One region of the Pradoshia sp. Z3_51 genome, then DNA from elsewhere that is predicted to be linked to it. Evidence: riboswitches for the same ligand, from Rfam matches in the RefSeq annotation. Region 1 holds a riboswitch; each other region holds the start of a gene.
The links. Region 1 has a riboswitch for S-adenosylmethionine ahead of AC4BHA_RS12245 (methionine biosynthesis PLP-dependent protein). Riboswitches for the same ligand answer to the same signal wherever they lie in the genome.
Positions count from the first base shown of each region.

Region 2: another riboswitch for S-adenosylmethionine. It lies ahead of AC4BHA_RS17540 (methionine ABC transporter ATP-binding protein); the one in region 1 lies ahead of AC4BHA_RS12245 (methionine biosynthesis PLP-dependent protein).
Region 3: another riboswitch for S-adenosylmethionine. It lies ahead of AC4BHA_RS02110 (bifunctional homocysteine S-methyltransferase/methylenetetrahydrofolate reductase); the one in region 1 lies ahead of AC4BHA_RS12245 (methionine biosynthesis PLP-dependent protein).

Region 1 covers NZ_JBZAJC010000005.1:154,060-165,151, forward strand. The annotation lists gene AC4BHA_RS12205 (hypothetical protein) at 1-493, opposite strand, end outside; gene AC4BHA_RS12210 (S8 family peptidase) at 909-2,162, opposite strand; gene AC4BHA_RS12215 (helix-turn-helix domain-containing protein) at 2,635-3,861, opposite strand; gene AC4BHA_RS12220 (hypothetical protein) at 4,054-4,179, opposite strand; gene AC4BHA_RS12225 (nicotinate phosphoribosyltransferase) at 4,257-5,738, opposite strand; gene AC4BHA_RS12230 (cysteine hydrolase family protein) at 5,756-6,301, opposite strand; gene AC4BHA_RS12235 (ABC-2 family transporter permease) at 6,460-8,091, opposite strand; gene AC4BHA_RS12240 (ABC transporter ATP-binding protein) at 8,095-8,880, opposite strand; gene AC4BHA_RS12245 (methionine biosynthesis PLP-dependent protein) at 9,023-10,123, opposite strand; SAM riboswitch class I at 10,307-10,411, opposite strand; gene AC4BHA_RS12250 (M42 family metallopeptidase) at 10,545-11,092, shown strand, end outside.
Region 2 covers NZ_JBZAJC010000015.1:21,462-32,553, forward strand. The annotation lists gene AC4BHA_RS17530 (MetQ/NlpA family ABC transporter substrate-binding protein) at 100-924, opposite strand; gene AC4BHA_RS17535 (methionine ABC transporter permease) at 945-1,616, opposite strand; gene AC4BHA_RS17540 (methionine ABC transporter ATP-binding protein) at 1,606-2,619, opposite strand; SAM riboswitch class I at 2,701-2,807, opposite strand; gene AC4BHA_RS17545 (pyridoxal phosphate-dependent aminotransferase) at 3,303-4,469, shown strand; gene AC4BHA_RS17550 (WapI family immunity protein) at 4,816-5,247, opposite strand; gene AC4BHA_RS17555 (hypothetical protein) at 6,066-6,386, opposite strand; gene hpaB (4-hydroxyphenylacetate 3-monooxygenase, oxygenase component) at 6,662-8,104, opposite strand; gene AC4BHA_RS17565 (glucose 1-dehydrogenase) at 8,213-8,998, opposite strand; partial or broken gene AC4BHA_RS17570 (GRP family sugar transporter) at 9,022-9,872, opposite strand; gene AC4BHA_RS17575 (esterase/lipase family protein) at 10,120-11,092, shown strand, end outside.
Region 3 covers NZ_JBZAJC010000001.1:468,032-479,123, forward strand. The annotation lists gene AC4BHA_RS02085 (oligosaccharide flippase family protein) at 1-1,412, opposite strand, end outside; gene AC4BHA_RS02090 (YveK family protein) at 1,440-2,063, opposite strand; gene AC4BHA_RS02095 (sugar transferase) at 2,373-2,993, opposite strand; partial or broken gene AC4BHA_RS02100 (SDR family NAD(P)-dependent oxidoreductase) at 3,208-3,780, opposite strand; gene metH (methionine synthase) at 4,204-7,647, opposite strand; gene AC4BHA_RS02110 (bifunctional homocysteine S-methyltransferase/methylenetetrahydrofolate reductase) at 7,644-9,503, opposite strand; SAM riboswitch class I at 9,598-9,699, opposite strand; gene AC4BHA_RS02115 (class I SAM-dependent methyltransferase) at 9,824-10,420, shown strand; gene AC4BHA_RS02120 (hypothetical protein) at 10,630-10,788, opposite strand.

The DNA of each region.
Region 1 (11,092 bases):
CGGCTTGTTCATTATAGAAACGGTAGAGACTCATTTTATTGTTTTCGGCATAGATATTAGAAATGATTTTTAACCGTGCATATTGAAAAATTTCGACAGGGACTTGTTCCTCCAAAGGATCTTCATCCTCCAGCTCTATCTCAAACTGAAATAATCTGAAGCTCTTTAAACTCCTCGTTGCTAAAGGCACAAATAGAAATAGTAGTATCCAAATAATCAGCAACAACAGCCCTCTTCCAATAATCCGATTTGCATCTGATGTTACTATATTGGTCATCAATGCTACGAACCAACCTTTATCAAGGTTAGACAATTCTGTTACCATGAGCAGTTGTATCGGATTCATCAAGACTTCCTGATATGCCATCACTAAACTTGCCAATGTCCAGCCGGCAATACTAACTAACCCCAATTGATAAAAATAAAGCATTCCTTTCTTGGCTATCGAGCGAAATAACTCTACGCATCCTTTCATTCGAAACCATTTTTTCATTATCATCAATTCCTTTATAAGGATTTTGCTAATGGCAACTACCTAAAGGGGGATAGTAATGAATAATTAAATAGTGTAATTGTTTCGTTGTATCTGATATATCAGTCGGCTTTCAGACTCAGTTGGCTGGATTTCCGTCCAGTTCGGCTGGATTCTGTTCCATTTTGGCTGGATTCTGCTATTTATATACTCGCTTTGGCTAATTTCAGCTCCACGTCAGCAGATTTTCCTCTGCTTAAGATGAATTCCCCACAAGTTTTGTTGTTTTACATCATTTTTTTATACTTCATCTGGAAACACCTCCTAGTTTTGCAGATTCCATTGAATTCCAGATCAGATTAATCCACTCTCTCAATTAATCCTATTATCAATCAGCCTCCCAAAAATCGGGAGGCTGATTCGTAAGTTTCAATTATTATTGTACTCTTGCAAAACCGAAACCGGATGCGTAATCATCACCTGTAGCGGCTCCATATCCACCTTTAATATCAACTAACTTCGCACGTCTTTGTAATTCCGCGCGTAGCTGTGTATGAGAGTATCCTGTATTGGAAGCCCATATTTTTGCTGCCAATCCGGATACATGCGGTGTTGCCATTGAGGTTCCACTGATTGTATTATATCCACCCGTATGCCAGGTTGATTCAACTGCAGAACCTGGAGCAGAGATTTCAACATCCTTTAAGCCAATTACATAATCACCATCTGTGGATGGGTTACCTCTGGAAGAATAGTTAGCCACACGGTATGTTCCATTTTGCTGAACATTCTCAAGAGCTGCCACAGCCACTACATTCGCCAAAGCACCCGGATATCCGATTGTATTGGCAGAATAGCCGCTATTACCAGCTGCCGCAATAATTAGAACACCTTTTCCATAAGCATATGTTACAGCACTGCTAATGAGAGAGTTATTAGAGCTGGAACCAAGTGACATTGAAATAATTACTTTTGAACCTGTAGAGGATGCTTGGTCTGCCGCATGTCTAATTGCTGCTGCTATATCATCTGAATAACCAGATCCATCGTCACCCAAAACTTTATAGGCCCATACTTTGGATTGAGGGGCAACCCCATATACGCCAGTACCATTGCCAGCCACTGTTCCGGCTACATGGGTACCATGACCATTCCCATCAGCACAGGAGCCATTCACAACCGTGCTGCTTGTTTGAGTGAAATCCTTACATTGTTCAATATTGGATGAAAGACTCGCATGCGTTTTTAACACGCCTGTGTCTAAAACTGCTACTTTAATTCCACTGCCGCCTGATGTAGAAGTAAGAGAGCTATTATTATAGATTGCTTTAATTCCCCATGGCACTCGGGTTGTAGGTGCAGAAGTAGCTTTTTCTATAGCAGTTGCAGCAATTTTAAATTCAGGTACTTTTTCTACTTCGATATTTTTATTTTCCAATAGTTTCTGATATTCTTTTTCAGAAACATCTGTCGTAAATCCTTGGTTGCTGAAGTCTCGGTGTGTCCCCATATTTTTCTTTACTTTTGTTTTTTCTGACTGAGATCCCTGAATCAGAACACGATAGGTTTTCTCTGAGCTGACATCCTTTGCCTTTGCAGTCGACCTATCCTCAGCATTTGTTCCTGAGCCAAAAGATAAAGCCATTGATACACTTAGGACAACTCCAGCAAATATCTTCCTTTTTTTCATCTTTCAGTCTCCTCTCGTTTTTTGAATTTTCTGTGAACTTTTCTTGTTGTATCGTTATTATAGTGGCTATTTTTTTCTTTGAACACGGAACAAATTAACTATTAATTCAGAATTATTATTTTCTATTTTGTCAAATAAAAAAACTTTCCCAAGTTATCAGATTAGTTTTTGTGACAAATTACTATATTTTTTGCGCTTTTTCTTACCTATCGACATTTTTCTATCCTATTTGCGACCTATTTGGCGATTAATACAAACGGGTGTTTGTACCTAGTAGAATTATATTTTCCCAATAAAATTTATGTAAATTTTCAGATAATTTAATAATCCACTAAATTAATTATGCAAAAATGAAAACAAAAAAGAACTGATTGATTGGACAATCAGTCCTTTTGACCCTCTCTAAAATGACACCATTTATACGATTGGCGGCAAAATGGGAGCTTTTCTTTTCATCTATTCTCCTCCTTAACTAGTAGTCTGTATAAATATATTGCAAGGCTTTCTGAAACTTTCCTGATTTCTTATAATAATCTGCCAAAATTTTACTAACACTGCGAATATCATTATAATGAGATTCCCCATTATATAGATAAGGAAGGGTATACTCTTCTAAATAGCTAATCGCTCTTTCTTCTTCCCCCTGAATCATATATAAATAATAATTGGGCAGCATTTGATATATTTTAGACCCGGTTTCTTGAGCTTTCTTCTTTAAGTGATGTAAATACTCTTTCGCCTGTTCCCATTCTCCCAAATAATAAGAGGTTTCTGCCAAAGCATAAAGGCTCACCATAGAAGATTGGGCATTCTCCGCTTCACAATTTACAGCTTTATAATAATAGTCTCTTGCTTCACTCAGCTCTCCTTTTTTCTGCTTTAAATAGCCAATATTATGATAGGCAATCGATAAAGTTGCCGATTCATTTAGGATCTCAGCATTTCTTTTCAAATGTTTATAGCACTCTGCTGCCACCTCATAAATGCCTGTATCGGTATAACTAATGCCGAGAATCACAAGCGTGTGCATAATTCGCTTTATATTATATTGGGCAGTAAAGGCATTTAGTGCCTCGTTAGCATAGAAGATAGCATGCCCATGCTGTTCCATATGACATTTAGCAAGTGCCAAATGATAATAAACATCCGCAGAAACACTCATCCCATCCCTGCTTGCAGAAACTAATTCCTCTAAAACTTCATTGGCCTGTCTGTACTTATTTTGGATGAGCAGACAAATAGCATGATAATAATGAAGCAAATATAGCTCCTGATAATTTAAATTCTTCTTATGTTTATCAAGCCATTTATAGTGTTGAATGGCTTTTTTAGTATCCTTAATAAATAATAAATATCTCATTTTATACAATTCATATAAAAATAAATGTGGTGTATAGGCAATGAAATCTACCAAACTATCTAACTTCCGATCAATCTCTTTTGCCTCTTCAATCTGAAAATAATTGATGCATTCAATCCATTCATCCAGCAATCTTTTCACCGTATTATTTTGTTCATAAACATTCGTTAAGTCTGCTCCTAAACGTTGTAATAATAAATGGATAGTTTGGTCATTTGCTTCCTTCTCATTATGTTCAATCTTACTTAGATGAGGTACAGAACATATGCCTTCGACCAGCTCACTTTGAGTTAATCCCTGCTTAGTCCGATAATATTTAATCAACGAACCTACTTTCATGCACCCACCCTCTTCCATTTGTTTCCAATATTATATATTTAAAAGTCAAGTTCTAACATACATCCTGAAACCTATTTTTATAATTTTCGTTCCCCTCATTTCATCATTTACCGACATTCAGTCTGATATTATAGCGGATTTTAGTCAGTAAAAATAAAAACCTGGCTATATGCCAGGTTCATTAAATATTTCTTAGCCACATTCATTCTTTTTCAGCATGGTTCGCCGTTTGCGTAATCTTATCCCTTTAATTCTAACTTGTTCTAAATCATTCGGAAGGATATTACGATACTCACGAAATAATTGTCTCCATTTCAAGGTATAAGCACTCCCTTCCTAAAATTTATTTTGAAAGCAAAAAATCCACCTTGTCTATTGGCAAGGTGGATTGCTGATTATCTCCAGTTTTTCACTTCAGCTTCTGTTTTTCTCACGTGTTCCATTATTTCCTGAATACGAACCCGTTTATTTTCCCAGCATTTTGGACTTAGATCAACCGGATATTTTTCCGGATTAAGGAACCGTTTATATTCATCCCAAAGCAAGTCCAGGTTATCCTTTGCAAATTGTTGAATAACCGTCAAGTCTGGTGTTTTATACACTAATTGCCCATCCACAAAGATGTTTTCATGCAGTGGTACTGCATCAAAATTTGTTACTTCCTTGCTAATGAAGGTATGTACAGGATGGAACATAGTCAATATTTTCTCAGAAGCAGGATTTTCATATTCGAGTGTAATATAATCCCCTTCCGATTTATTTGTTTCCTTATTAATAATCCGATACACATTCTTCATGCCAGGAGTAGTCACTTTTTCAGGATTTGCACTGATTTTGATTGTATCAACCATATCGCCGTTTTCATCTTCAATGCTGACCATTTTATATACAGCTCCTAAAGCTGGCTGGTCATAGGCCGTGATCAGTTTGGTTCCGACACCCCACATATCAATTTTGGCGCCCTGTGCTTTCAGGTTCAGGATTGTTGCTTCATCTAAATCATTGGAAGCCGTAATTAATGTATCTGTGAAGCCTGCTTCATCAAGCATTTTGCGTGCTTTCTTAGACAAGTAAGCTAAATCCCCACTATCCAAACGAATGGCTTTAAAATTAATTTTATCGCCCATTTCCTTCGCTACTCGTATGGCAGTTGGCACACCTGATTTTAATGTATCAAAGGTGTCAACAAGGAAGGTGCAATCATAATGTGATTCTGCATATTTTCGGAAGGCTGTATATTCATCCCGATAAGCCTGAACAAGCGCGTGCGCATGAGTTCCTACTACCGGAATGCCGAATTTCTTGCCAGCTCTGACATTACTGCTTGCCTGAAAACCGCCGATATAAGCGGCTCTTGTTCCCCAAATTGCCGCTTCCGTTTCCTGTGCTCTCCTTGTACCGAATTCAAACAGGGATTCACCACCAGTTACTACACTCAGACGTGATGCTTTTGTTGCAATAAGAGTTTGGTAATTAATAATATTCAATATTGCTGTTTCAACCAGCTGAGCTTCTGCAAGCGGAGCCTCAATTCGCATTAAAGGCTCATTTTCGAAAACGAGCTCGCCTTCTTTCATGCTTCTGATGGTGCCTGTAAAACGCAGTTCTTTTAAATATTCAAGGAATACTTCGTCATACTTAAGCTCTTCCCTTAAATATTGAATATCACTCTCTGTAAATTTTAAGTCTTTAATATATGTAATCACCCGTTCAAGTCCGGCAAATATGGCATAACCGTTCTTAAATGGGTTGCGCCTGAAATACACATCAAATACCGCTTTTTTATTATGAATCCCATCTTTAAAATAGGTTTCCATCATATTAATTTGGTATAGGTCTGTATGCAAAGCAAAGCTGTCGTCCGGATAATGTGTCATCAAACTTCCTCCTTCAATTACAAAACACTGGCTCCCAGCGTATTTTCAAAATGGGATAAGGCCCACTCATGACCTGCTTCATTAAAGCTCGCCACTCCATTTTTATGTATTACTATTTTAAACCCTTTATTATAGGCATCCACTGCTGTATGCAAAATACAGATATCTGTACAAACTCCTACTAAATGTAATTCCGTGATTCCGCGTTCACGCAATTTAATTTCCAAATCAGTACCAGCAAAGGCAGAGTATCGTGTTTTATCAATCCATAGCAGGTTCTCTTGTCCAATATTAGTATTATACACATTTTGAAGATTTCCAAATAATAAACGACCTTCGGTACCACGTATATTATGCGGTGGGAATAATTTACTTTCAGGGTGAAATGGATCATTCTCATCGTGTACATCAATAGCAAATACAACAAAATCTTTGTCCTCAATGAATCTTTTTGTTAAAGAAACAATGTACTCTTCAATTTCCTTTCCAGGTTTACCGCATGTTAATTTGCCAGCATCTGCTATAAAGTCATTTGTATAATCTATATTGATTAAAGCTTTCATCTCTCCACTCCCCTATCCATTTTCCATCAAATCCGCTTATCGTACGTATAGAATATCAAATTGTATTACAAAATGCCTACTTTGATTTTAAAGAAAGTCAACCACCAATAAAATAAACAGCGCTTTTTGATACGAACACAGTGGTTATTAAAATCGTATCAATCCTTTAAATCTTTAAAGTCGACCCTAAATCCATATCGCCATACAAGAATAGCTGTGATCAGCAAGACTCCCCCATATCCATATAAACCATACTCAACCTTGCTTATAAGAAAGTGAAAACCTGCAAATACGCCAAGAATGAAAAGCAGGAAAACGGTCTTAATCCCCTCATTCTCCTGTGTTGCAGAAGTTGGTTTAGAAAATGGCAATATAATTGTATATGTCCTGAACGACAGGACTGCCATTATAAATAACGTAAAGAGACCAATCAATAGATCCCAAAAGATAGCACTTCCATATATAAGAATAAATAGAAAGCTATATGCCAAATAGATGGGAAGAACATACTTGGCCATAACCGCATTCCATGTACCTATAAAGATAGACTTAGCACTCTGTAATGGAGAGGCCCTGTATATCCATGCTCCTTTATATGAATCGGTATATCGGAGTGCAATAGCAATAGTTGGAATCATAAGCGCACTGAAATAAATTGTATAATAACCGCTGCCATTTTGAATACCTTTCCATCCATTTTCCCCGAATTGATTGAGTAGTGTAATAAACGGAAAAATAATAACCATTCCAATAGATGGATATACCTTCAGTTTAAACGCCTGTTCGTTTTTCATGAGGTTTTTTGCGAAATGATAAAAGACTCGTTCTTCTTTATTTCGTAATAGGAACATTGAAAAATAACTGCGTTTCTTTTTCGATAAGGCTCCTGTATGATTAGTTAACTTTTGTAAATACTGCTCAAAGTTTTGAACATTTTTAATATAAATAATGACAGAAACAAGCGGTACAATTACAGCCAAGCTGATTAAGAGAATATATTGCCATGCAAAATTCCCATTTAGTATTACCTCAAAGGGAGCGGCATACCAAATAGGCGCAAGAATATAGCTCCACCAAGTTGGTGTAAATTCTACTTGCCTATCTACAAGGTCAAATATCCTTACCGTTAGTTGATAGCCAACAATCATTAAAATAGACAAGGAGATTTGTACATAACTGATAAAATCCTTTAATTTCTCTCCATCAAAATACTTTAAAATAACCAAGTAGATTAAAGCAGTAAGCAAGACTATCCATATATCAATCAATATAATGACCAGCAAAAATAACAGACTAAAGCCAATTCCTTGAGTAACAATAGCAGCAATGAACGCAGGCGCAATAAAAATAAGGGTTATTGTGCCAAGGTAAATAATAATATGTATCAGCTTTGCCACCGAGACCGTTCTCCCATCAACCGGTCTAGACAATAAAATAGACTGATCCCGTATATCAAGCATCACATGGGAAAAATCAGATATTAAAGATGTAATGATAAAAAACATAAATACCGCAAACAACATACTCATTTGGAAAAAATAATTTTCACCCATAATAATAAAAGGAATCAGTATTAGACCCATAAGCGCATAAACCCATAAGGATTTTAAAAATTGATTTGAATCCTTACCTGTATTTCCAGACCCATCATTCATCAAAGTTGGAACTCTTCTGGCATCCATTGTAAGCTTAACCTGAAGAATTCTTCTCATAACCGGATAATCAATTCCCATCCACTGAAAGAGCTTTTGTCCTCTATCCAACACACGCAAACTCATAAATTTTTTCATCTATTAATCCTCTTTAACAACAGATACAATATCTTCGGCAATTGAACGATGCTGTGTAAAACCAGTTAATTGGTTAAAAATTTCTTCAAGAGTTCCTTCCTTGCCAACATCCTGTAATTCTGCAAAGCTTCCATCTGCAACAATCCTGCCTTCATGCAGTAAAATAATTCGATTGCTAATTTTCTCGACGACATCCATGATATGTGAGGAATAAAAAATAGTTTTTCCCTCGCTTGCCAGCAGTCCAAGCAATTCTTTAATGACCATAACGCTATTCGCGTCGAGACCGCTTAAAGGTTCATCTAAAAATAAAATATCCGGATTATGAAGAAGGCTTGAAATTAATAGAACCTTTTGCTTCATCCCTTTTGAATAACTATTTATTCGTGAATCATACATTTCTTCAATATTTAATAGCCTCATTAGTTTAAAAGCCTTTTGGTCAGCCTGCTCATAAGATAAGCCATAAAGCTCACCTATAAAAGTCAAATATTCACGTGCAGTCAATACATCATATAAATCTGCCAATTCAGGCACATAGCCAATTCTATTTTTATAGGTAATCCTATCCTCAGAAAGCTCTTTATCAAAGACCTTCACTGAGCCTGTATAGTCTGTAAGGAGTCCGAGCAATATTTTAACTGTGGTAGTTTTCCCCGCCCCATTGGGACCTATATAGCCAATAATTTGTCCCTTGTTTACATCAAGATTAATTCCTCGAAGTACTTCTTTCGATCCATAATGCATTTGAAGATTGCTAATAGAAATCACCAGTTCAGCCATTTTCATTCTCCCCAAAGACCCATTTTGGTATAGTATATCAAAACGGGTCGTTAATTTGCATAATTTTCTAATTTATCCTTTTTAGGTATTACTTCTGGAATCCTTCATGATGCACCTAAATGCCTGTAAAGTTCAAATTTCTAATAACCTAAACCGATAATGATTCAAAAGCTTGAATAAGATCATCAATCAAATCATTCGCATGCTCTATCCCAACAGAATAGCGCAGCAAACAATTACAGACTCCATTTTGTGTACGCACTTCCTCAGGGATATCCGCATGTGTTTGTGTAGCAGGGTACGTCATTAAACTTTCTACTCCACCCAGACTTTCAGCAAAAGATATGATGCGAAGGCTTTTTAAAAATGGATTGATCCATTCCTCTGATTTCAGCCGGAACGATATCATCCCCCCTTTACCAGGATAAAGGACATCTGTCACTTCTTCTCTTTCTCTTAAAAATCGGCTGATTATCTTAGCATTTTCCTCATGCTGCCTCATCCTTAGGCTCAATGTTTTCATTCCCCTCATCACAAGCCAGGAGTCAAATGGCGGCAGTACAGCGCCTGTTGCATTTTGATATTCTTCTAGGCGCGCACCAACCTCTTTACTCTTTGAGACAATTAATCCAGCCAATACATCATTATGTCCTGCTAAATATTTGGTGGCACTGTGGACAACGATATCTGCTCCCTGCTCAATCGGTCTTTGCAAAATGGGTGTATAAAACGTATTATCCACAAGGAGCAGTAGATTGTTAGATTGGGTCAGTTGAGCAATTTCTTTAATATCCATTTCCTGCATAAGCGGATTTGTCGGTGTTTCTATAAAGAAGGCCTTCGTATTTTCCGTAATGGATTCAGCGAAATCTTCATATGTATGGCAATAGTTAAACTTGATGCCATACGTCTTCCATATTTGCTCAAATAACCGATATGTCCCTCCATACAGATCGGCAGAGACGGCTATTTCATCACCTGGAGAAAATAAACATAGCAATGAGTGAATGGCAGCCATACCTGAACTAAAGGCAAATCCCTGTTTACCACCCTCTAGCTCGGCAATTGCTTCCTCTAATAATTTTCTGGTTGGGTTTCCTGTTCTTATGTAATCAAACCCTGTTGATTCCCCTATTCCGTTATGGCGATAGGCTGTGGAAAAATAAACTGGCGGATTAACAGTACCTGTTTGTGTTTCACTTCGATTGCCTATTTGAGCTAAGAGTGTTTCGATTTTAACTGTTGTCATATGTATGACCCCTCTCTCTTTATTAATCCCCGAAATACAGTTACTCTGATTTACCTTCATCCGGCTCTAATTTGCCATCAAAGTTACGAATTACTTACATCCACTCATTTTCCCAGTGAATAAAAATATGCTTAAAAACGAAAAAAGTCTTCAAGAAGAAGACTTTTCATTAGAGTGAGTCCCTTCTTATCGGCCAGGAATGATTGTTCCTGCAGGAATTAGCACCTTTCCATATTGGCGGTTGCTGAGACTTCACAGGGCCTGTCCCTCCATCTCTCTTGATAAGATTTTTCAGAATATTTATTTAACTATAAATTTACAGTCCTACTGCTAAAAAAGCAAGTTATTTCTGCCTTTATTGTCCAACTTTTTAACAAAGGTATATAATAAATCTATACATAAAAAGGAGTGATTCGGAACCATGAAAGCCAATGGCCAGGAAATTTTCCAGTACATAAAAGACCTTGTATCCATTCCAAGTCCGAGCGGCTATACAACGGAAGTAATTGATCATGTAGCACAGTTTTTACAATCTCAAGGAATACCTGCAGTAAAAACAAATAAAGGTGCCCTATTGGCAACAATCAAGGGACAGGATGATTCAAAGCACCGTTTTCTAACAGCCCATGTAGATACATTAGGTGCTATGGTGAAAGAAATCAAACCAAGCGGGCGTTTAAAATTATCGATGATCGGCGGATTTCGTTGGAATTCTGTTGAAGGCGAATATTGTAAAATCCATACAGCTGAAGGTAAAACGTTTACAGGGACGATTCTTTTAAATCAAACTTCTGTCCATGTTTATCAGAAAATGGGAGATATTAAACGCGAGGATGCAACGATTGAAGTTCGAATTGATGCTGTGACAAAAAGCAAGACGGATACAGAAGGTCTAGGTATTTCTGTAGGTGATTTTGTTTCCTTCGAGCCCCGTGTTGAACTGACAGACAATGGATTTATTAAATCCCG
Region 2 (11,092 bases), on a different contig from region 1:
GGTTTTGTATTGTTTACGAATTAGTTGTTTAATCTAAGGGATATACAGCCTTAGTATTTATACATAAAACAAAGAGAGAACTGAGGACATTTTTTCTTATTATTTCATCCATTCAGGCTTGCCGAAGCCGACAAATTCTTCATCGATTATTTTTTCGAATTCATCAGATTCTACCACTGATAAAATATCCTTAGCTAGCTGTGAATCATCATTATTAGCCTTTACAGCCACTAAATTTCGATATGGATCAAGCATATTCTCAAGCGCTAATGCACTTAATAAGTCCATATCTGCAGCTAATGCGAAGTTTCCTGGTACTGCTGATAAATCTGCACTGTCAATAGATCGAGGTAGCTGTCCTGACTCTAGCGGCTGGAATTTTAAGTTTTTCTTGTTTTCGATTATGTCCTTTTCAGAAACTTTAAGGGGTTCTGCATTTTCATCTACTACAATTAATCCTTCATCTTGAAGTGTATTGAATGCGCGAGCTGCATTTACCGGATCATTCGGAATTGTAATCGTCGCTCCGTCCTTCACTTCATCCAAAGATTTATACGTGTTTGAATAAATACCCATCGGCGCAGTCGGTACTTTAATTAACCCTGTCAAATCCATGCTGTTCTCTTTTTCAAAGTTTTCCAAGTAAATAGTATGCTGAAAAAGGTTCGCATCAATATCTCCACCATCTAACGCTTTATTCGGTTGAATATAATCACTGAACTCCACCACTTCTACTTTGTATCCCAATTCTTCCAAGCCTGGCTTGATTGCTTTCGTTGCCATATCACTATAAGGACCAGAAGTAGCTCCAATTTTAATATCCTTTGACTCTGAGCTTGCATCCTCAATGCTTTCATTGCCGCTGCAAGCTGCCAATGTACCTACCACTAAGAATAAAATAAATGCTGTTAACCCCTTTTTCATGAAATAATTCCCCTTTTCTATTATCTTTTATCTATAACTTTTGCGATGAAATCACCGGCAAGTTGGATAACCTGAACCAATACGATTAAAATAATAACAGTTGCAATCATAATGGTATTATCATAGCGATAATACCCATAGCGAATCGCTAAATCACCAATACCGCCACCACCGACCGTTCCTGCCATAGCAGAAAACCCAATCAAGCTAATTAATGTAAGTGTAATACCCGAAATGATACCTGATCTCGCTTCGAGCAATAGTACTTCCTTAATAATCATCCACGGTGTCGCACCAGCTGCTATCGCGGCTTCAATAACACCTTTATCAATTTCTCGTAAAGACGTTTCAACGATTCTCGCAAAAAACGGAATAGCTGCGACTGACAGCGATACGCTAGCAGCTGTTGGTCCAATCGTTGTCTTTACAACAAATTCGGTCAATGGCATAAGAGCAACCAATAAAATAATAAATGGTATTGATCGGACCAAATTGACGACAAATCCTAATATCCTCTGAACCGTTTTGTTTTCCCAAAATAAACCCTTTTCTGTCACATATAATAGAATTCCAACTGGTAAACCAATCACGATTGCGACAGCTAAAGAAATGGAAATCATGTAAATCGTCTGCAAAAATGCTGTGTTAATTTCAGGAATAAGCTCTATAAAGTGGTTGAAATCAAAGCCCATGTTGGAACACCTCCACTTCTGCCTCTCGACTTTCTATATAAGATATCGCTTTATTAATCTCTTCCTTCTGTCCGCGAAGCTCCATGATAAAAATACCTAAAGGCAATTCCTGAATATATTCAATTGAGCCATGAAGAAAATTGCCTTTTACATTAAATTGCTGAAGCGTATCCGATATGACTCCCTCACCGGCAACCGTTCCCCTAAACGTCACCTTGACAATCGGACCCTTGCAACTTTGGTAAATAGCGTCAGGTATATCGAACGAAACAACACTGTTAATGAATTCCTTCGTAAGATCGGCATGGGGTTTAGCAAAAATATCATACACCGAGCCTTCCTCAATGACCTTGCCATCCTGCATAATCGCCATTCGATTACAAATTTCCTTTACTACATTCATCTCATGTGTAATCAACACAATCGTAATATTGAGCTCCTTATTGATTTTTTTCAACAAATTCAATATTGATTTCGTTGTCGTCGGATCTAGTGCTGAAGTCGCCTCATCACAAAGGAGTACTGTCGGGTTATTCGCCAACGCCCTTGCAATCGCTACACGCTGCTTCTGTCCCCCACTTAGCTGCGAAGGATACACTTCACGCTTTTCAGCTAATCCGACCATTTTCAACAGTTCTTCTACTCGGTCTTGTATTTGAGTCTGCGGCACTTTTGCTGCCTTTAAAGAAAAAGCTATATTTTCAAAAACTGTTTTCTGGCTAATAAGATAAAAGTGCTGAAAAATCATCCCGATTTTTAAGCGTGCATGACGCAATTGCTTGCTTCTCAACTTAGCCAGATCAATTCCATCAACTGTGATATTTCCCGATGTTGGACGCTCCAACAAATTAATACAGCGTAGCAGCGAGCTTTTACCTGCTCCTGAGTACCCGACAATCCCGAATATCTCGCCTTTTTTAATTGTTAAGGAAACGTTGTCAACTCCATTTACTATACCGCTTTTAGTTTTGTAAATCTTATTAACATTCTGAATTTTTATCATATGCCAACCTCTATCTCTACACATTTTTTGAAACAAAAATGCCCCTCTCATCTGAAAGGGGCATCGAAATACATCTATCTCGACTTATCTTTCAGAATGTAATACATTCTGCAGGAATTGGCACCTTCCCTATTAAGGGGGTTGCCGGACGTCATAGGGCCTAGTCCCTCGGTCGCTCTCGATAAGCTATAGCTTTATTTGATTTGTTTATGATATTACAGACTTCAGAATAGTCTGTCAACAAAAACCTTTTTGACGTAAACTGTTGAACCGCTTTCATCATTGCAATTTCAATAAAATATTCCAATCCACATACATCGGATTAAAAAACTCCCCATTCTTCTTCGTAGGGCTGAACTGACGATAATGTAAAACTCTACATTTTCGCAAGCCGACTGAATAACACTTTCATCGCTCACTATTTTCATCTGCCAAACAAGCTCATTTAATGTATAGTCTCCACATTTCACATTTTCCGAAAAACAATCATTTCTGAAAAAGCTACCACACCCACTTCATCAAACGTTCCCCTATAATCTATGACTCAGCAAATCTAATAACCATTTACTACCGCTATATTCAAATTCTTTCAGCTCACTATAGACATTTCTAAATAAAGGTTATAGAATTTTATCTATTATTTAAATATTCAAAACTATATTCTCTTCGTAAAGGTGAATTATATGACATATTCAGAACGCTTAAAAAAACTGCCAGTCCAATTTTTTGCAACACTTGTCCTAAAAGTTAACAGCGCTATAGCTGAAGGCAGAGACATTATTAATCTCGGACAAGGAAATCCTGATCAACCTACTCCTGCGCATATCGTCAAAGCCCTGCAAGTGGCGGCTGAAGATGCACAAACTCATAAATATTCTCCATTTCGGGGTTTGGAAGAGTTGAAAGAAGCGGCAGCACAATTTTATCACAAGCAATATGGCGTCGAGGTTGACCCTAAAACTGAAGTTGCCATCCTTTTTGGAACGAAGGCCGGACTAGTTGAGCTACCAATGTGCTTGCTCAACGATGGAGAGCTAATGCTCTTGCCAGACCCAGGCTATCCCGACTATTTATCTGGAGCTGTATTAGCAAACGTAAACTATGAAACTTTTCCACTAACAAAAGATAATCAATTTTTGCCGGATTATGAAAGCATCCCTTTAGAACAAAGGACCCATGCAAAGCTAATGTATTTAAACTACCCAAATAATCCTACCGGAGCTACCGCAGATCATGCTTTTTTTGAAAAAACAGTATCATTTGCAAAAGAAAATAACATTACCGTACTTCATGATTTTGCCTATGGAGCTATTGGCTTTGATGGACAAAAACCTATCAGTTTTCTTGAAACGGAGGGTGCAAAAGAAGTCGGCATTGAAATGTACACACTCTCGAAAACTTACAATATGGCAGGCTGGCGTGTTGGCTTTGCTATCGGAAACCCAGCTATCATCGAAGCACTCAATCTCATTCAAGATCATCTTTACGTCAGCCTCTTCCCTGCTGTACAAAAAGCGGCAATCGCAGCCTTGACAGGGGAGCAATCCTGCGTAGAAGAGCTTATCGAACGCTATGAACGACGACGAAATTCCCTCATTGGCGCTTGCAATAAAATCGGCTGGAAAGTCGAAGCCCCAACTGGTTCATTCTTTGCTTGGCTTCCTGTCCCTGCCGGTTTCAAGAGCGAGAGCTTTGCTGATTATTTGCTTGAAAAAGCAGATGTAGCCGTTGCAGCAGGAAAAGGCTTTGGTGAATACGGAGAAGGCTACATTCGTGTCGGCTTATTAGTAGACGAAGACCGGCTAATAGAAGCTATTGAACGTATTGGAAAGCTAGGAATATTCACTTAAACAACTGCGGTATTGAACTGCTCCCTGTCTAGTAAACAATGAATATAATAAAAGCAGAACCCTGAATTCTAAGGGGTTCTGCCGCTCAATCTCTATTGATAACGTTGTTACAGATGCTATTAACGCCTCTTTTAAAATTCGTTTTTTTAATAATACTATTCTATTTTACTGTGCCCCAAAATGAATCGCCCCATGTGATCAATACAGCGTTCTTTTTTTTGAGCACAGAAAAACTCCCCATTAGGTAAGCCAGATTTTTCAAACTGTCTTACCTAATGGGGAGCATAAAAAAAGACCGTCAACATGACAGCCTTGATTTTCTGCTATTGACCTGTTAATACAATAGCTACGGTTTACTTATAACTGGATATAGAGAGATTATATTCTCTAATTCTTTAATCAAATCATCTAAATATGATTGATTTGATACAAATTCAAAGGATAATACAGCACCACTTCCTGTCGGATAACAAGTCTCTCCAGACCATTCTATATGCCCCAACTTATCCATTTCACATTCAAAATAAATAAAGCTATCTAAATTTTTCAATATAGCTTTACCCGATAAATCCTTATTCATTAACTTCAAATCATTTAAAAAATCCCTAATGTCATCAGTTCTTAAACTAGCAATAAAATCAACATAATATCCAGGGATTTCAACTTTCACGTTTGAAATAACCCAGTTTCCATCCCAATAATCAAAGCTATTCGGATATTCACGAGCTATGATATCTATTTCTACTTTAGCTTTTTCTCCCAATAGATGGAATTTCATTTTACCACCTCATATTTTATAACTTATTAGCTTTGGTCATCTTGTACTAATCTGTTCCTTTAACCGAATAGCAAAAAAGAGCTGATCAACCAGCCCTTAATATGAAAGTAATACCCTCGTTAGGGAATAAGACTATTTTTCTATAATTATATAATCTTTCGTTTTAGAATATGGAATACCATGTTTGTTAGCAAAATCAACTAATTCTTTGAAAACGTCGTTGGGATTGAAATTTACAATTCGGATGGTAAGTCCTTTTTTAACTTGCATAAAAGCACCTTTGGTATACCAATTGACTCGTTTAAATTTAATCTGTTTTATTTGATGGGGAAATATACTTGTTTTATATAAAGGCCATTTAAAAAACAATATTTGATACGTCAAATAGTCATTATTTATCACAAATTTATATCTGATACATAATAAAACAAGAATAACTAAAGAAAATATCATTTGGAAGTATAATAACCAATCGAAAAAGTCAATTATTGAAATTGTCAATATCATTAATAGCACTATATACCATAATGCTACTCTTTGAGTCTTTGCGAAATAAACCAACTATCTCTCCTCCCTACATGTTCACTTTAACATAAATATCCATACTCCATTGAAATATACTGCCCCTAGCTGCATAGCAAAAAAAGAGCTGATCAGTATTACACCCCAAAAGTCAGATTTCTAACTTATTGGGGTCACTACATCACAGCTCTGATATTGGAGCGGGTACTCCCGATAGTTTCAGTTTATTCTTTCACAAAGAGAGGTAGCATTAGCTAAGTGCTTCTTTTTCCTCAAAGTTTTACTTCAGCTGAGGATTAGCTCTCCCTTTTTCTTAAAAGTTGCAAAGTCCCTTTTTTCTGTTCTTTAAAGTCCTCTAATTGTCTAGGAACATTAGTTACTCCATGATATATTGCATAAAACTCTTCCCACGGTTTTCCATCCAAGCGATAATATTTTTCTAATATATCTATATAAGTAAACAAAGCCTGTTCCACCACAATTTCAGATAGCTCATACTCGCTTGGCAATTCCATATCCAATCTTTCGCATAACAATTTTTGTATTCTCTTTGCATACTTTATCTGTCCCATGGAAACATCTAGCTTCTCATATTCCTCTTTAATGCTCACTTTCATTTGGTTCCCTTCCGATAAAAAGTCGTTACAAATTATACTCTAATTATTAATTAAAAACAGATAATTTACAATACCTACTATAATATTAAGATAATAACTAATTTAGTTTCTAATCGATTTGCAAGTCATCCCACTAATTACTAAATGTTACAAAAATCAGCTATTTTCCACAAAATCATCAATTTTATTCCATGTATGGATTAATGTAGACTTGTTGATGTGCAAAAACACAAAAAATAAAGACAGCTATCATTATCCGATAACTGTCCTCCCTCTTAGTATTCAGTTAAAAATTGATCAATTAATTTAACATATTTTTCTTTTGGGTAACTCATATAGAGCCCTGAAGCCAATCTGACTGCGTCGCCAAAAAAGAATCGTTCATACAGGGATTGCCGCGATCCGAAAGCACTCATGGATATATCCCATGCCAACCGAAAAATCTTCACTTTTTCTTCTGCTCCAACGATAGCTCCCTGCAAATACAAATCAAGATCCGCACCGATTTCTGATGAAAAATCAGCTTCTGTTGGAATGGCCATAAGCCCACTCGCTCCGATTAATTGAAGTATTTCTGTACATCTTGGATACAAACGAGCAAACAATAAAATGGATGCCTGTAACGGATTTACATCCGGTACCATCGTTCCCCACTTATCCGCCTTGGCATTTACTTCAGATGCAAGCAGCAACGCCTTTAATGATTCCAAACCAACATATATTTCACTGATTTTATCATGTATATGCTGATACTCACCCACCTGAATGGAATCAATTAGCTTTTGAGCAAGCCCCAAAATCATCTTCAGCTTGACGATTCTCCTGCTTGTAACCTGATGCGCAGCCAGTAAATGGAAGCTGCTTTCCTGATAAATTTTCTGAGCTATAAGAGGATTCTCATAAAAGAGCACTCTATCCCAGGGAACCAATACCTGATCAAACACGACAATGGAATCCACCTCATCAAAACGGGAACCAAGCGGATGATCAAATGCTGAATCACGGTAGCTAAATGGTTCTCTGCATATAAATTTCAGTCCCGGCGTGTTGCTTGGAATGGAAAATCCATACGCAAAATCTTTATTATGGCTAGCACCATTAGAAGGAAATACCAGTAATTCATCCGTAATTCCTCCCTGTGTGGCTAAAAGCCTAGCTCCATTAATAACAATCCCATCATCCTTTATTTCTGTCGTCTGCGCAGATATTGTCTGGGTAAAATTTTCAACATAATAGGATGAGCGATTTACCTGTGGATTGATAAAAGTATGGGTGAAAGATAAATCTTGCTCGCGGGCATTCTCAAATATCGTCAGCATGTTTTTAGTGAAACGTTCATCCTGCTCAGAAAAAACAGCCGCTGCAGAAGCAAAGGACATCATCACAGTATTCATGTAATCGGGTGATCTGCCCAAAAACCCCCCGCTCGATTTAGCCCATACTTGTGTCATTAGTCTTCTTTTTTCTAGATCCTCTTTTGTTTTTGGTTCCAAAAAAGAGGTCCCAACCAGATTGCCAGTAACAGGTGAACGAAATGTCATGATATCTCGGTTGGATTCCTTTAATTGCAAATCATATAATGCAGCCTGACTCTTTATGACTCCTTTAAAAGCTTGATGTTCAGAAATTTTACCATTCACTTTTTGTCCATCTATCCATATCGATGAATGAAGATTATCTATTTTTTCGATGTATTCCGATCCAGATCTTGTCGGCATAAAACTCCACCCTTGTATATTCAGATACAGTAGACTATGTACATACCATCATAATGTATGTACGAATGTCTAATAATTATCCAAAGGGCTTGGACTTTTTAGGGATGTTTATCCTCTGCCTGCCTGGAAACCTGGATATTGTGTCATTCCACCATCTACAAATAAGCTTAATCCTGTCACATAGCTTGATTCCTTCGAAGCAAGCCAAACTGCACACGCCGCAACCTCTTCAGGCTTACCGATATATCCCATCGGAATAAGATCAAGAACTTGCTTCTTCGCTTCAGGATCATTGAATTTTTCTTCATTGATAGGTGTATTGATTGCGCCCGGACATATATTATTTACGCGAATTCCTTTCGGAGCATACTCCAAGGCAAGCGTTTCACTCATTAGTTTAACCCCACCTTTACTTGCCGCATAGTGGACAAAATGGGGCCATGGAATTTGCTCATGTACAGATGACATATTAATGACGGAACCTTTTATCTTATGTTCAACCATATACTTAATGGCTTCTCTGCTTCCTAAAAAACATCCTGTTAAATTCGTGGAAATAACCTTATTCCAATCTTCAAGGCTTAATTCGTGTGAAGGCATTTCATTTTCAACTCCAGCATTATTAACCATGACATCAAGTGTACCAAATGTCTCAACTGCCTCATTTATTAACCTTTTAACGTCCTCTTCTTTCGAAATATCCGCCTGAACAGTGATGGCGTCCCCACCACAGGCTTTAATGATTCGAACAATCTCATCTAGATCTTTTTCAGTTGAACGATAATTAATAACTACTTTTGCTTTCTCTTCCCCAAAACGAAGGGCCATGGCCTTTCCAAGCCCTTTACTTGCTCCAGTTATAACAACAACTTTACCTTCTAAATCTTTATACATAGTACGTTTCTCCTCTCGACTATTTATTTCTTGGTATATCCCAATATAACGCCTCCGGCAATAACAAGGAGACAGCCTGCGATGACCATTATCAACCTTTTCTTATCCTTTTTCTCACCCAATAAGAAAATCCCCCCAAGCGTGGAAATCACAATACCTGTTTGAGAAAGAGAATAACTTGTGGCTACTCCGATTTTTGGAACTGACAGAAGAAGTGCAATATTACCCGTTGCCCAAACAAGCCCCGAAAGCATATTTCTCACTGTATATTTATCAAACGCATGCTTCCAAAAGCCTATTACAAGACCAACAATTAGCATTCCGGTAGCCTGCGGAAGAATAGCTGACCAGCCATCAATTTCATACCATCTGATAATAACAACATAGCCTATATACCCTAATGACGATAATGTCAGAGTGATTAAGCCTTTTTTTAACTGACTTCCTTCTTCATCGCTATCATTTCCGACTGAATTAAGAATCACGCCTGCAATCAAACAGCAAAGAGCCAGTATCCCCATAATAATTTGAGCCTTCGTGCTCCATTCATTAAAAACAATCAAACCAAATAAAGAAGTTCCGATTAATTGCATGCCCGTTGAAATGGGTACTGTTTTCGATACACCTATATACTTGACGCTAATAAACTGCCCTGTTTGCCCAATTGCCCACAGTCCTCCTGAAATCAACCTACAATCCAAACTGTAGGATTAAATACAGGTTCAGAAAAAAACAACATAATTACAGCAAAGAGAAATGCACCCAATGTGATTCCCAATGTTTGGCTATAAGCATTTCCACCAAGTTTTACGCTAATTAATACCAAGCTGCCCCAGCATACAGCAGCTAATAATGCTAGTAATATTCCCGACATACATATCCCACTTTCTACCCTTATAGAATCTTTTTACTTTTATATGGCTGTAAAATACCCTTATTTACCTATCCGGAAACGTTAGGCTGAATTTCCTATTTATATTTAATTCATAATTTTCCACTTGCTTAATATGTAAGCGCTAACATATAGTGATAAATGACAGAATTATTAAAATACTCCTTCGTAAGAACTCGAAACCCGTCGCTTTGTCATGGGCTACTTTTTATTTTAAGGAGGAATTGTTTTGGGATTGAAAGTAACAAATCTTATTTTGGTCACAGGATTAATCATTAGCTTTTTTGCTTTTTTGCCACAGACAAAGGCGAGTGCCGCTGAAAACCAAGGCAATGATTATCCTATCGTGTTGGTCCATGGTTTAGGTGGATGGGGAGAAGGCGAATTTTTAGGTTACAATTATTGGGGCGGACTAAAGGATGTTCCGGAGTACTTAGAAAGCATGGGCCATCAAACATTTGTAGCAAGTGTCAGTCCAGTAGCCAGCAACTATGATCGTTCAGTAGAACTCTATTATTATATTAAAGGCGGCACGGTAGATTACGGAGCGTCCCATGCCAAACAGCATGGACATTCACGTTATGGGCGCACCTATGAAGGGGTCTACCCTGAGTGGGATGCTGATCATCCGGTTCACCTTGTAGGCCACAGCATGGGAGGATTAACAACACGCAGTTTAGTTGATCTTCTAGAAGACGGCAGTGCAGAAGAACGTGACTATCATCAGGTCCACCCGAATGAAAGTATGTCCTCTCTTTTTGAAGGCAATAAATCGTGGGTGCACAGTGTGAGCAGCATTGCTACCCCACATAACGGTACAACATATGCAGATGATGAAAATAGAATAATATCTTTTGTTAAAGATCTAATCATTAATGTCGCCAGTGTTACAGGGATTAGCCAAGAAAACTTAGTATATGATTTTAAATTGGACCATTGGGGAATTCGCAGAGAACCCGGGGAGTCTTTTAAATCGTATCTCTCCAAAGTCATTAACAGTAAGATTTGGGAGAGTACTGATATAAGTGCATATGATTTAAGTACACCAGGGGCTGCTGTACTTAATCAAAAGGTAGAGACAAAATCAGATGTTTATTATTTCTCCTACACCGGTCAAACCTCCAAAAAGAGTATTTTGACAGGTCAGCATATACCATCTGCTTACACTCATTTATTTCTTCATCAACCTACCAGTTTCTTAG
Region 3 (11,092 bases), on a different contig from region 1:
CTTCTCAATGAAATTAGATTTGATATTTGGTATGAAGAAATACACAGGAAAATCATATAAAAAACCACATAAGCAATCGTTTTAAACATAACTTGGAGCTCAAATTGATTAATAACTATTAGAAAGACAATCATGACGATAAACGGAGCGATTACCCTTGTGGCATCTTTAACGAATTCAATTACTTTTTCACCCATGTCTCTATAACAACTCCACATCATCATCATCGGATATATGATATATGTGATAGCTGTACCTAAAGCAACTCCCTCTATATGAAGCCCTACCTGAATAAAAATTATATTGAGAATCGCATTTATAAAAACAGCGAATAATAGAATTTTCAAATACGTCCATTGTTTATTCACTACCATTAAATACTGAGCATATAATGCTGCCCATAGTAAACAAAACATGCCAACAACAACAATTTTAGCGGCTTCAATCCCAACTAAATATTGTGGCATTAATAGGCTAACAAATGAAGGAAATATAATATAAAGCAAGCCTAGAAGAATTGGACTAAAATAAGATAAGTTGATCGATGAATTTATGACAATCGATTTTAATTTTCTTTTATCTCTAAACTCTCCGTAATTATGGCTAATCTTTGGGTACATAACTTGGTGAAAAACAGCAGGCAGAACCATAATACCTTGGTAAATAAGCGAAATTAAACCGTAATGACCAACAGAATCTGATCCGTAAAACACATAGACGATAAGTCGATCAAGCGTTGTAAGGACACTTAATAAAATTCCGATTAGTGTAATCGGCACACCATACGAAAGCATACCTTTGAGGATTTTCCAGTCCCACTCAAAATCCAGCTTATACGTTAGCCTTAAACGGCTATAGAATATTGCGATTATGTTTCCAGTGATTACACCTAAAAATAATCCGTATACTCCTAAAAACAAAGCGAAGATCGCCATGAGGATATATTGAACTGAACCAATAAGCAGCTGAATCATTGCTACCATACTGAATTGTTGGGTTGTTAAGAATAGATGATTATGAAATAATGTCAGGTTTTGAAAAGGAACAATCAAAATAGCAATTATGCTCAAAATCGTTTCAAACTGTGATAAGGGTAACAGGATAATAATGACTATAGCAGCAATAACTAAAACTGCCGAACTCAACATCCAAGTGAAAACGATGTTCCTTACTTTCTGAACTTGACCATGCTTTTTCTCCCCCAATAAACGGGGAATATCACGACTAAATCCATCTAAAATTCCAAGATTCATATAGTATCCATAGGTTAAGATCATTGAGAAAATAGTCCAAACCCCATAATCAGCCGGGCCAAGTATATTTCTGATCCATACTCCTGTTACAAATGAAATCAGCGCTGACAATGCTGTAACAACAAAAAGAATATAGGTTTCTTTTATAAAGCGCCTCAAGACCGATATCTCCTTATCATACTGACTTTATGAGTTTTTACGCTTTTTACTTATATTGTCAATTAGAAGAGTAATCCAAATGGAGACGATAAAGGCAATAATAACCGTTATACCTATAATCATGAATGGTTGAGGGCTTACAGGATCGTCAGAAACAGCTGCAGTATTCAAAATGCTTATATTTTTTGATTTGCTCATCATGATTTTCTCAGCTTGTTCATCAATAGCAGTTGCAATCGCATTTGCAATAAGAGACGCTGTGGTAGAGCTTTTATCTTCAACAAGCAGTTCAAGAACTTGTGACTTTTCTTTATATGCAACACTTACATTTTCTTCATCTATTTGAATATTATAGCCTTGATTATTTAATTCTTGCTGAGCTTCCTTTAATATTAGAGGACTTTGAAGAATGTCTTGATAAGTAGCAACCAATTTTAACGATTCATCTATATTGGAATGTACAGCTTTATTATCTTTAGTCTCCTTTATACTAACCAACAAATTCACCTTTGCCTGATAAACTGGTTCAATCACAAAGTAGGAAATATAAGTACTAGTTATCCCAGCTACAAATGTAAACAGAATAATAAGCCAGGAGCGCTTAAAAATTTGCTGAAAAAAATTAGTAAAATTAAGATTCTCTTCTGTCATTTTCTTCTTCCTTTCCTTAAATAAGATAAGCTTTATCAATATTCCTTTATAAACTATGTAGCCTGATACTTATATGTGTGAAAAATATGAGCTTTGTTCGCTTTTAGGATACAGAAATCGCTTTATTTCAAAGATGAATTAATTTATAAGGAACCAAAATGAGTGTAAATTGAGCTAAAATAGTTGAAAAGAAAGACCCATAGACACCTGCCTTGCCTAAAATAGGTAGACACTATTAAAAACAGCCTTAACCCACAATTGGTGTGGACTAAGGCCGTTAAATATGTTAAAAATATACCAATTTGGTTTTTAATTATGATCCCTATCATGGCTTGTCTTTTCAACATTTCCCCCAAAACGTTCTACTGTTGCTTTACTTGGCTGGTTAATATCTTTAGGACGAAATATACGTATGACCGTAATGAAAAAAATCTTTGTATCTAAGAAAAAAGAACGATTATCAACATACCATACATCTAATTTAAATTTCTCTGCCCAGCTTATCGTATTCCTTCCTTTGATTTGTGCCCATCCTGTAATACCAGGTTTAACCTCAAAGCGACGGAGCTGTTCTTCGTTATATAATGACATATATTCTACCAACAACGGTCTTGGCCCAACAAAACTCATGTCTCCCTTAAGGACATTAAAAAGCTGTGGCAATTCATCTAAGCTATAATGTCGCAAAAATTTCCCAAATGCTGTTAATCTTAGTTCGTCTGAATATAATTGTTGGTATTGATCTCTTTCATTTGTCATCGTACGAAACTTATATATATAAAAAGGTTTCCCTTGAAATCCTGACCGCATCTGTTTGAATAATAAAGGAGATCCAAGCTTTATTCGTACCGCTGCCATTATTGCTATTATTAGAGGTAATAAAACTATAATCAGACAAGAAGAAATGACAAAATCAAATAGTCGTTTCACTATATCCCCTCCTTTTTGTCCAAAGTATTTATCCTATATATATTTCAAAAAATTTTATACGTTCGGATTGAACATCACCATTTAAGCCCAAATACCCCCACAGTAAGGATTAAATGTAGACAAATCTTGTTAATGAAGGCACAAAAAAGAGATTTCACATTTGTGAAATCTCTTATCAATACCAGCAGTCCAGTGGATCTTTTTATGTATTTCTTTATTGAGCAGTGTATCCTCCGTCTACAACAATTTCTGCTCCTGTTAAAAAAGTATTTTCTATTGCAAAAATGATGGCATGTGCAATTTCTTCCGGTTTACCCAAGCGTTCGATTCCTTTTGATAGCGGATGAAGTGATTTTAACATTTCAATTCCTTCTGTTCCTGCAACATCCTCATTTACCATACCTGTAATAACATAGCCGGGATGGACACTGTTTACTCGAATGTTAAAAGGAGCAAATTCCAAGGCCATTGATTTTGTCATTAATCTTACCGCACCTTTACTAGCGTTATAGAAACAAGCACCTGCTGAACCTACTAAGCCTAGAATAGAAGAAACGTTAATGACCGCTCCGCCCGTACCCTGTGCAACCATCTGGCGAATCGCTTCACGGCTGCAATAGAATACACCATTTTGATTAATACCTATGTATTTCTCATATTCATCAGTTGGAAGATCTAGTGTGGAACCTCCTCCACCAATACCTGCATTGGCAATCATAATGTCAAGGTGTCCATATTTTTCAACCACGTGTGACACCATATCCTTTACTTGATTTTCGTCTGATACATCTACTTTTAAACGGAACTACTTGAATACAATCATAAATCTATCTTCATTAGTGGTTCCTTTACTGATGCAGCCTTGACATCTACACATACTGGCCAAAGCCAACTTTGGATACAGAATCTACACATATTCAAGCAAACTGCAATAAAGTGTAATGTGTAATGAGAGGGTCACGATATTGATTGATTATCAATCATCGGAAGTAGCTGAAAAGTAATTAAACTGACCTATAAAAAGCCCCTTCAAAGTTAGACGCAAATCTAAATGGAGGGGCAGTTCAAAATTAAGGATGCTTCTAAATATAAGATTACATGCTATTGTAGCTTTCTATATAACTAATAAATCCAACATTATAGTAAGTTGTACCTTTCTAATTATCTATACAAGAACGTTTCATCAACATATAATTCTTAAGTTTAGCGATTACTCTTTCCGCCCCACATTAAAATACCTCGCCTCCGGATGCGAAAAGACCATCGCAGAAACTGATGCTTCAGGATTCATCATAAATCCTTCCGTCAATTGAATTCCGATATCCTCCGGTTTTAGCAACCTGAACAGCTTTTCCTGATCTTCGAGATTCGGACAAGCTGGATATCCGAACGAATAACGCTGACCGGTATACTTAGCACTCAAACGTTCTTTCATTGTCATATCAATAGAGTCATGGATTCCCCAAGCATCCCTCATAAGATGGTGGACTCGTTCGGCTAATCCTTCTGCACATTCGAGTGCGAGTGATTGGATGACATGGCTCTTTAAATACTGCCCTTCTTTTTTCCATCCTTCTGCTATTTCCTTTATGCCTTTACCAGCTGTGACAATCATCAATCCTACATAATCCTGTACACCTGATTCATGGTCCCTTACATAATCAGATAGGCATAAATAAGGCTTTTTAGATTGTCTCGGAAAGTTAAATGTTTCGAGTACTTCGTCCGGATTAGCTGGAGAACATATTTTCAGGATTTCTCCATCACTTTTAGCAGGGAAATATTGATACATCGCTGATAATTTAATCTGATTGTTTTCGAGAATCTCATCAACTATAGCTGCAAGTTCCAATAATTTTGGATTTTCTTCCTCAAACAACCGATCCACTTTCCCCTTCATTCCAAGGTGATGGCCAAATAACATTTGTTTATTTACATATGGGTACACCAGAGATAGTGGGTAATCCTGTAGAATATGCCGGTTTAAGTCCTCGGGGACTGGTACATTCTCTTGATCCTTCACTGTTTTATCACGTTTTTCTGCCACTTGAATATCCCTTTTTGTTTCAATCGAAATCACTTCTGCTTGCTTATTCGCTTCTGCCTCTAGCTGAGCGAGAAAGGATGGCCTTTTTTCTTCGTCATGGAGCTGATTGATTAAATCGAGTCCATTCATGGCATCCTTTGCATAAAAGACTGGTCCATTATATTCAGGAGCTATTCGTCCCCTTGTAAATTTCCTGGTAAGAGCTGCTCCTCCTACTACAATCGGAACATCAATTTCCGCTTCTCTTAAATCCTGAGCGGTAATAACCATCTGTTGGGCTGATTTTACCAACAAGCCTGACAAGCCAATAATAGTTGGGTTCTCATTTCGGACGGATTCAATCAAGGTTTGCGGAGCTACTTTAATGCCTAAGTCAACCACTTCATAGCCATTATTACTCATGATGATATCAACGAGATTCTTCCCGATATCATGTACGTCCCCTTTCACGGTTGCCAGCACCATTTTTCCTTTTGTAGACGTTGTACCTGATTTAGTCATCAATGGTTCAAGCTGCGAAACGGCTGCTTTCATGGCTTCCGCGCTTTGCAATACTTCAGCTACGATTAACTGGTTATCATTAAATAGTTCTCCAACCTTCGACATACCGGCCATTAATGGACCGTTGATGATATCAAGCGGCTCCATCCCTTTTTCAAGAGCTTCATCAATATCCTCCTTCAACCCGTCCTTTGTCCCTTCGATAATGTATTCAGGCAGGCGCTCCATTAATGGGAGTTTTTCTTTCGTTTCCTTTTGAACAGGCTTTTTTGTCCTATAAAAAGCAACAAACTCAGCAAGAGATTCTTCTGAGTTATGAAACAAAAGATTCTCTGATAATTTAACTTCCTCCTCAGGGATTAACGCAAATCGGGTTAATTTTTCTGTATTGACAATCGCATAGTCCAAGCCAGCCTTTGTACAGTGGTATAAATAAACGGCATTCAGGACCTCTCTTCCCTCATTCGGCAGTCCAAACGATACATTACTGATGCCTAAAATCGTTAATGTTCTCGGAAGCTCTTTTTTAATGGCCGCCAGTCCCTTTACCGTTTCCGCAGCTCCTTCCCGGTATTGTTCATCACCAGTACCAACCGGAAAAACAAGCGGGTCAAAAATAATATCCTCCGGTACGATTCCATACTTTTCTGTTAACAGTTGATACGATCTCTGGGCAACCTCCAGTTTTCGTTCTTCTGTTACGGCCATCCCTTTTTCATCAATTGTTCCAACAACCAAGGCTGCACCATACTCTTTTGCCAATGGAACAATTTTCTCAAAGCGTTCTTCCCCATCCTCTAAATTTATCGAATTAATGATTGCTTTACCCTGAGAATGGCGGAGTGCTTTTTCGATGACCATTTCATCGGTTGAATCGATAACAAAAGGCACCTTTATTTTTTTAGCCGCTTCTTTCATGAATTCTTCCATATCAGACACTTCATCGCTATCTGGATCAGCTAGGCACACATCTATTACATGGGCTCCTTTTTTGACTTGCTGTCTAGCAATCTCGGAAGCTTCTTCAAATTTCCTGTCCTTAATCAGATTCTTAAACTTTCTGGATCCAATCACATTTGTCCGTTCACCTACAAATAAAGGTCTCATTGAATCATCATAGATTAAGGCATCAATACCAGAGACAGCATGATTACCCTGTTTGCCATTAATTTGCCTCGCTTCAATTCCGGTAACCGCTTCTTTAATAGCTCGAATATGATCAGGAGTCGTTCCGCAGCAGCCGCCAACAAGATTAATCCAACCTTTTTCGGCAAATTGCTTGATCTTCTTGCTTAGGGAGGAAGGCGATTCATTATATTGGCCATTTTCATCTGGTAATCCCGCATTCGGGTAACAGCTTACTGCAGCAGTGCTTAATTCAGATAAAGACCTGATATGGTCAGCCATGAACTCTGGACCAGTTGCACAATTAAGCCCGATTGCAAGAGGATTCATATGCTCACACGATATATAAAAAGCTTCAATGGTTTGACCGGCTAGAGTAGTCCCCATTGGTTCAATCGTTCCTGAGATAATTAATGGAACTTCCCTGCCTAAAGATGAGAATGCTCTTTTCATTCCAATATAAGCTGCTTTCACATTTAATAAATCCTGCGATGTTTCCAAGAGAAGCAAATCAACTCCCCCATCAAGCAGGCCATTCGTTTGCTCTTCATATGAATCTGCCAATTGTTCAAAAGTGGCTCCGCCTGTTACGGATAAGGTTTTGGTCGTAGGTCCCATCGAACCTGCAACAAAGCGAGGGCTGTCAGGACTGTCAAACTGTTCTGTTGCTTTTCGAGCCAATTGAGCTGATTCTTTATTCAGCTGATATGCCAGGTGACCAAGATTATATTCATCCAGTACAATTGGAGTTGCCCCGAATGTGTTTGTTTCAATAATATCCGCACCTGCTGCCAAGTACTCTTCATGAATCGATTGGATTACATCCGGGCGGGTTAGCGTTAAATACTCATTACACCCATCGTATTGTTCCCCGCCAAAATCATCCTCTATTAATTGATGCGCCTGAATCATGGTTCCCATTGCTCCATCTAGAATAACTATTCTTTCAGCCAATAACTCTTTCAATTTTTCTGTTCTCATGATAGATGCACTTCCTTATTTACAACTGATTTCTGTTCTTTGATGTACCGAACCAAATGCCCGCTTAATTCATATTTCATAAAAGGTGTAATAATATAGATACCGTTAAATAGTTCACTTGCCGCGTCCACTAATTCTTTTGAAATGGCAAAGCTTTCGCGAGCACAGGCTTCCTTATCCGTTCCGGCTCTTTCCATCGCCTCTCTAACATGAACCGGCAATGAAATACCTGGCACTTCATTATGTAAAAACTCTGCATTCCGGTGACTCGTTAAAGGCATAATGCCAATAAAAATCGGCTTTGTTATATGCCTGGTTGCCGCGTATACTTCCTCTAATTTTTCAATACTAAACACGGGCTGGGTTAAGAAATAATCAGCTCCAGCCTGAATTTTCTTTTCCATTCGCTGTACGGCTTTATCTATGTACTTTACATTTGGATTAAAGGCAGCTGCGATATCGAAATTCGCCCGGCTACCCAGCGATTTTCCTGAATAGGAGCGCCCCTCATTCAATTGCTTAACCAATGAAATCAGGTCCATTGAAGAAAGATCATATACAGAAGTCGCGCCCGGAAAATCACCAATTTTTGAAGGATCCCCAGTCACCACCAACACCTCTGATAATCCAAGGGAATGCATGCCCATTAAATGAGATTGCAAGCCAATCAGATTATGATCTCGACAAGTTAAGTGAACAAGAGGCACCGTATTTAACTTTGATTGTAAAATCGACGCTACCGCAAGATTGGATATTCTCGGTGACGCCAATGAATTATCCGCAAGTGTAATCGCATCGGCACCCGAATCTAATAGGTAGCGACTTCCTATTAAAAAATCCTCCAGGCCGAACGTCTTTGGTGGGTCCAACTCCACGATAACCGTCGTTTGTTTTTTTGCCTTACCTGAAATTGTATCTGGACCTTTTCGTTTATATTGAATGATTTCATATGATATAGGCTGATGCTTCGGCTTGGCTACAAAATCTTTCACCTTTACAGGATGAAGATCTTCGATTCCTTTACGAATGGCCTGAATATGGGCAGGAGTTGTACCACAGCATCCACCTAGCAGCCGGACCCCCTGCTTCACAAGCTGCCTTGAACTATTAATGAAATAATCCGCTTCTGTCGAATAGACATATCTTCCATCTGATAAATCAGGTAAGCTGGCGTTTGGATAAGCCGTATAATAGGTATCTTCCAATAAAGGTACTTCTTCGTATGAGCGAATCATATGATAAGGACCCATCCGACAATTGATGCCTAACACATCAGCGCCTGTTTTTTTCATAAGAGAAAACGCCTCACTGACATGCATACCATTTTGCAAAAGGCCTGTTTCATGCAGAGAAATATTCGCGATAAGAGGAAGATCACTCATTTTTCTAGCCGACTCTATTACCGTTAATAATTCGTCTAAATCATAATAGGTTTCAAGTAAAATGCCATCCGGCTTTTCTTCCAATAAAGCGGTCAGCTGTTCATCGAAATATCCCTTAATTTCCGTTAGTGTTAATTCTGAATTCCTAAAGCTCCGCAAGCCGCCAATCGTGCCGATGATGAATGTGTTTGGATCAGCCGCATCTTTCGCTATTTTCATTCCGGCTCTATTAATTTGAGAAACTTCCCTTTCGAGACCATAGCGCTTTAATTTATGAAAATTTGCCCCGAATGTATTCGATTGAATCACATCAGCACCAGCCTCAATATAACTTCTATGCATCTTTTTGATCTGATTGGGGTTTGTCAAATTAAGCTCTTCAAAGCAACTATCAATTCCAAATGAATATAAAAGTGTTCCACTCGCCCCATCTGCGACTAGAATTTTTTCATTTAACGTTTCCAGTAGTTTCACTGTCTTTCCCCCTAATTAGTTGGTTAATGTCTCTGATGAGGAAAACAGACTAATAGAAAAGAGCTTTCATCATGAAAGCCCTCTTTCCTAAGGTCTCTCATCTCTCAAGCATTGCTTGCTGGATTTAGCACCTTGGATTACCATCCAGGTTGCTGAGATTTCAACGGGCCAGTCCCTCCATCTCTCTAGATAAGAATATGAAATTATATATTTACTTAATTTACTATAAATTTTCAGTTATTTCAATCTATTTTGATAATTAACCCAAAAGAGTTAACGATTCAGTATTTTGGGTATGTATGGGATAGGAGTGATGTTAGATGAAGGAAATAATAACAAATCAGTTTAAAAATCCAACTGGTGTCCTCGGAAAGATTGCAGGTAAAATAATGGCCTACGAAAATGAGGAATTATATGAATGGACATTTGATCAATTGTCTATTACCCCAAATGACACACTGCTTGAAGTTGGCTTTGGTCCAGGTGAAGGAATGCATATGCTTTTTAAGAAGTACCCAACCATCCAAATTGATGGTGTCGATCCATCAGAAGAAATGGTGAACAATGCGAGCAAGCGTAATCAAGAACAACTCAACCGCAATCAGCTTCGTTTGTTTAATGGAACTGTTCTCGAGATTCCCAATCCAATAGTGTACGATAAAATATTCAGTGTAAATAGTTATCCATTATGGGAAAATCAAGAGGCTTGTATTCAAAAAATACATTCTTTATTAAAAGAGAATGGAAAACTGACTATAACCGTACAGCCAAGGCAGGAAGAAGCAACTGAAGAACAGGCTTATGCATTTGCCGATGAGATTAAAGAGGTTCTAAACAAAACAGGCTTTAAATCTATTAAGGTTCAAACAAAACCACTCAAACCGTGCTTATCTATTAATGTAACAGCCATCAAATAGCCTTTTTTATGAATATTAGAAGTTCCAATCAAGCTGACGCAATCTTTCTATCTGACCCTTTTGAACCTATAAAAACCATAAGCTTCTCCATCAGTTTTGATTGAATTTCTATTATTTAGGGTATATTATAAACATATAGACATATATTAAAAAACCAGAGAGCTGGATACTCCCTGGTACAACTATAGAGCGAGTGGTATGCAAATAGTTTAGTTCTTAGAGGAACCACCCTTATGCTTTGGTCGGCGCGGGGTGGTTTTTCGTTTGCCCTTTAGCCGAAGATTGGCGAATCGCGTGGCGATGCCGGCAGCAAGGGTCGTGAAAAAGATCATTGCTACATCTTTTGCCAGAGCTATTAGAAAATCCATAAGTATATCACCTCCCTTCTCCTTTATATAAGGAAAAGAAGGCGCATACCACCCGCACCAAGTAGTTGTATGAAAATTATACCATATATGTTATTGATAACATAATTGCTCTGGTTGTCTTTTTAAGGTAATTAAATATCTTTAATCCTTGCTAATGGATCTCTTTTATTTGCTCTCTGTTCACAAGTATTGTTGCTGATGACTTAAAGAGAGACAGCTTTTTTATTGTCGCAATTATTCAACTAATGCCCCATGTTTTTCTCCCTATTAAATTGATTTTTATCAATTCCTTATTCTTATGTAA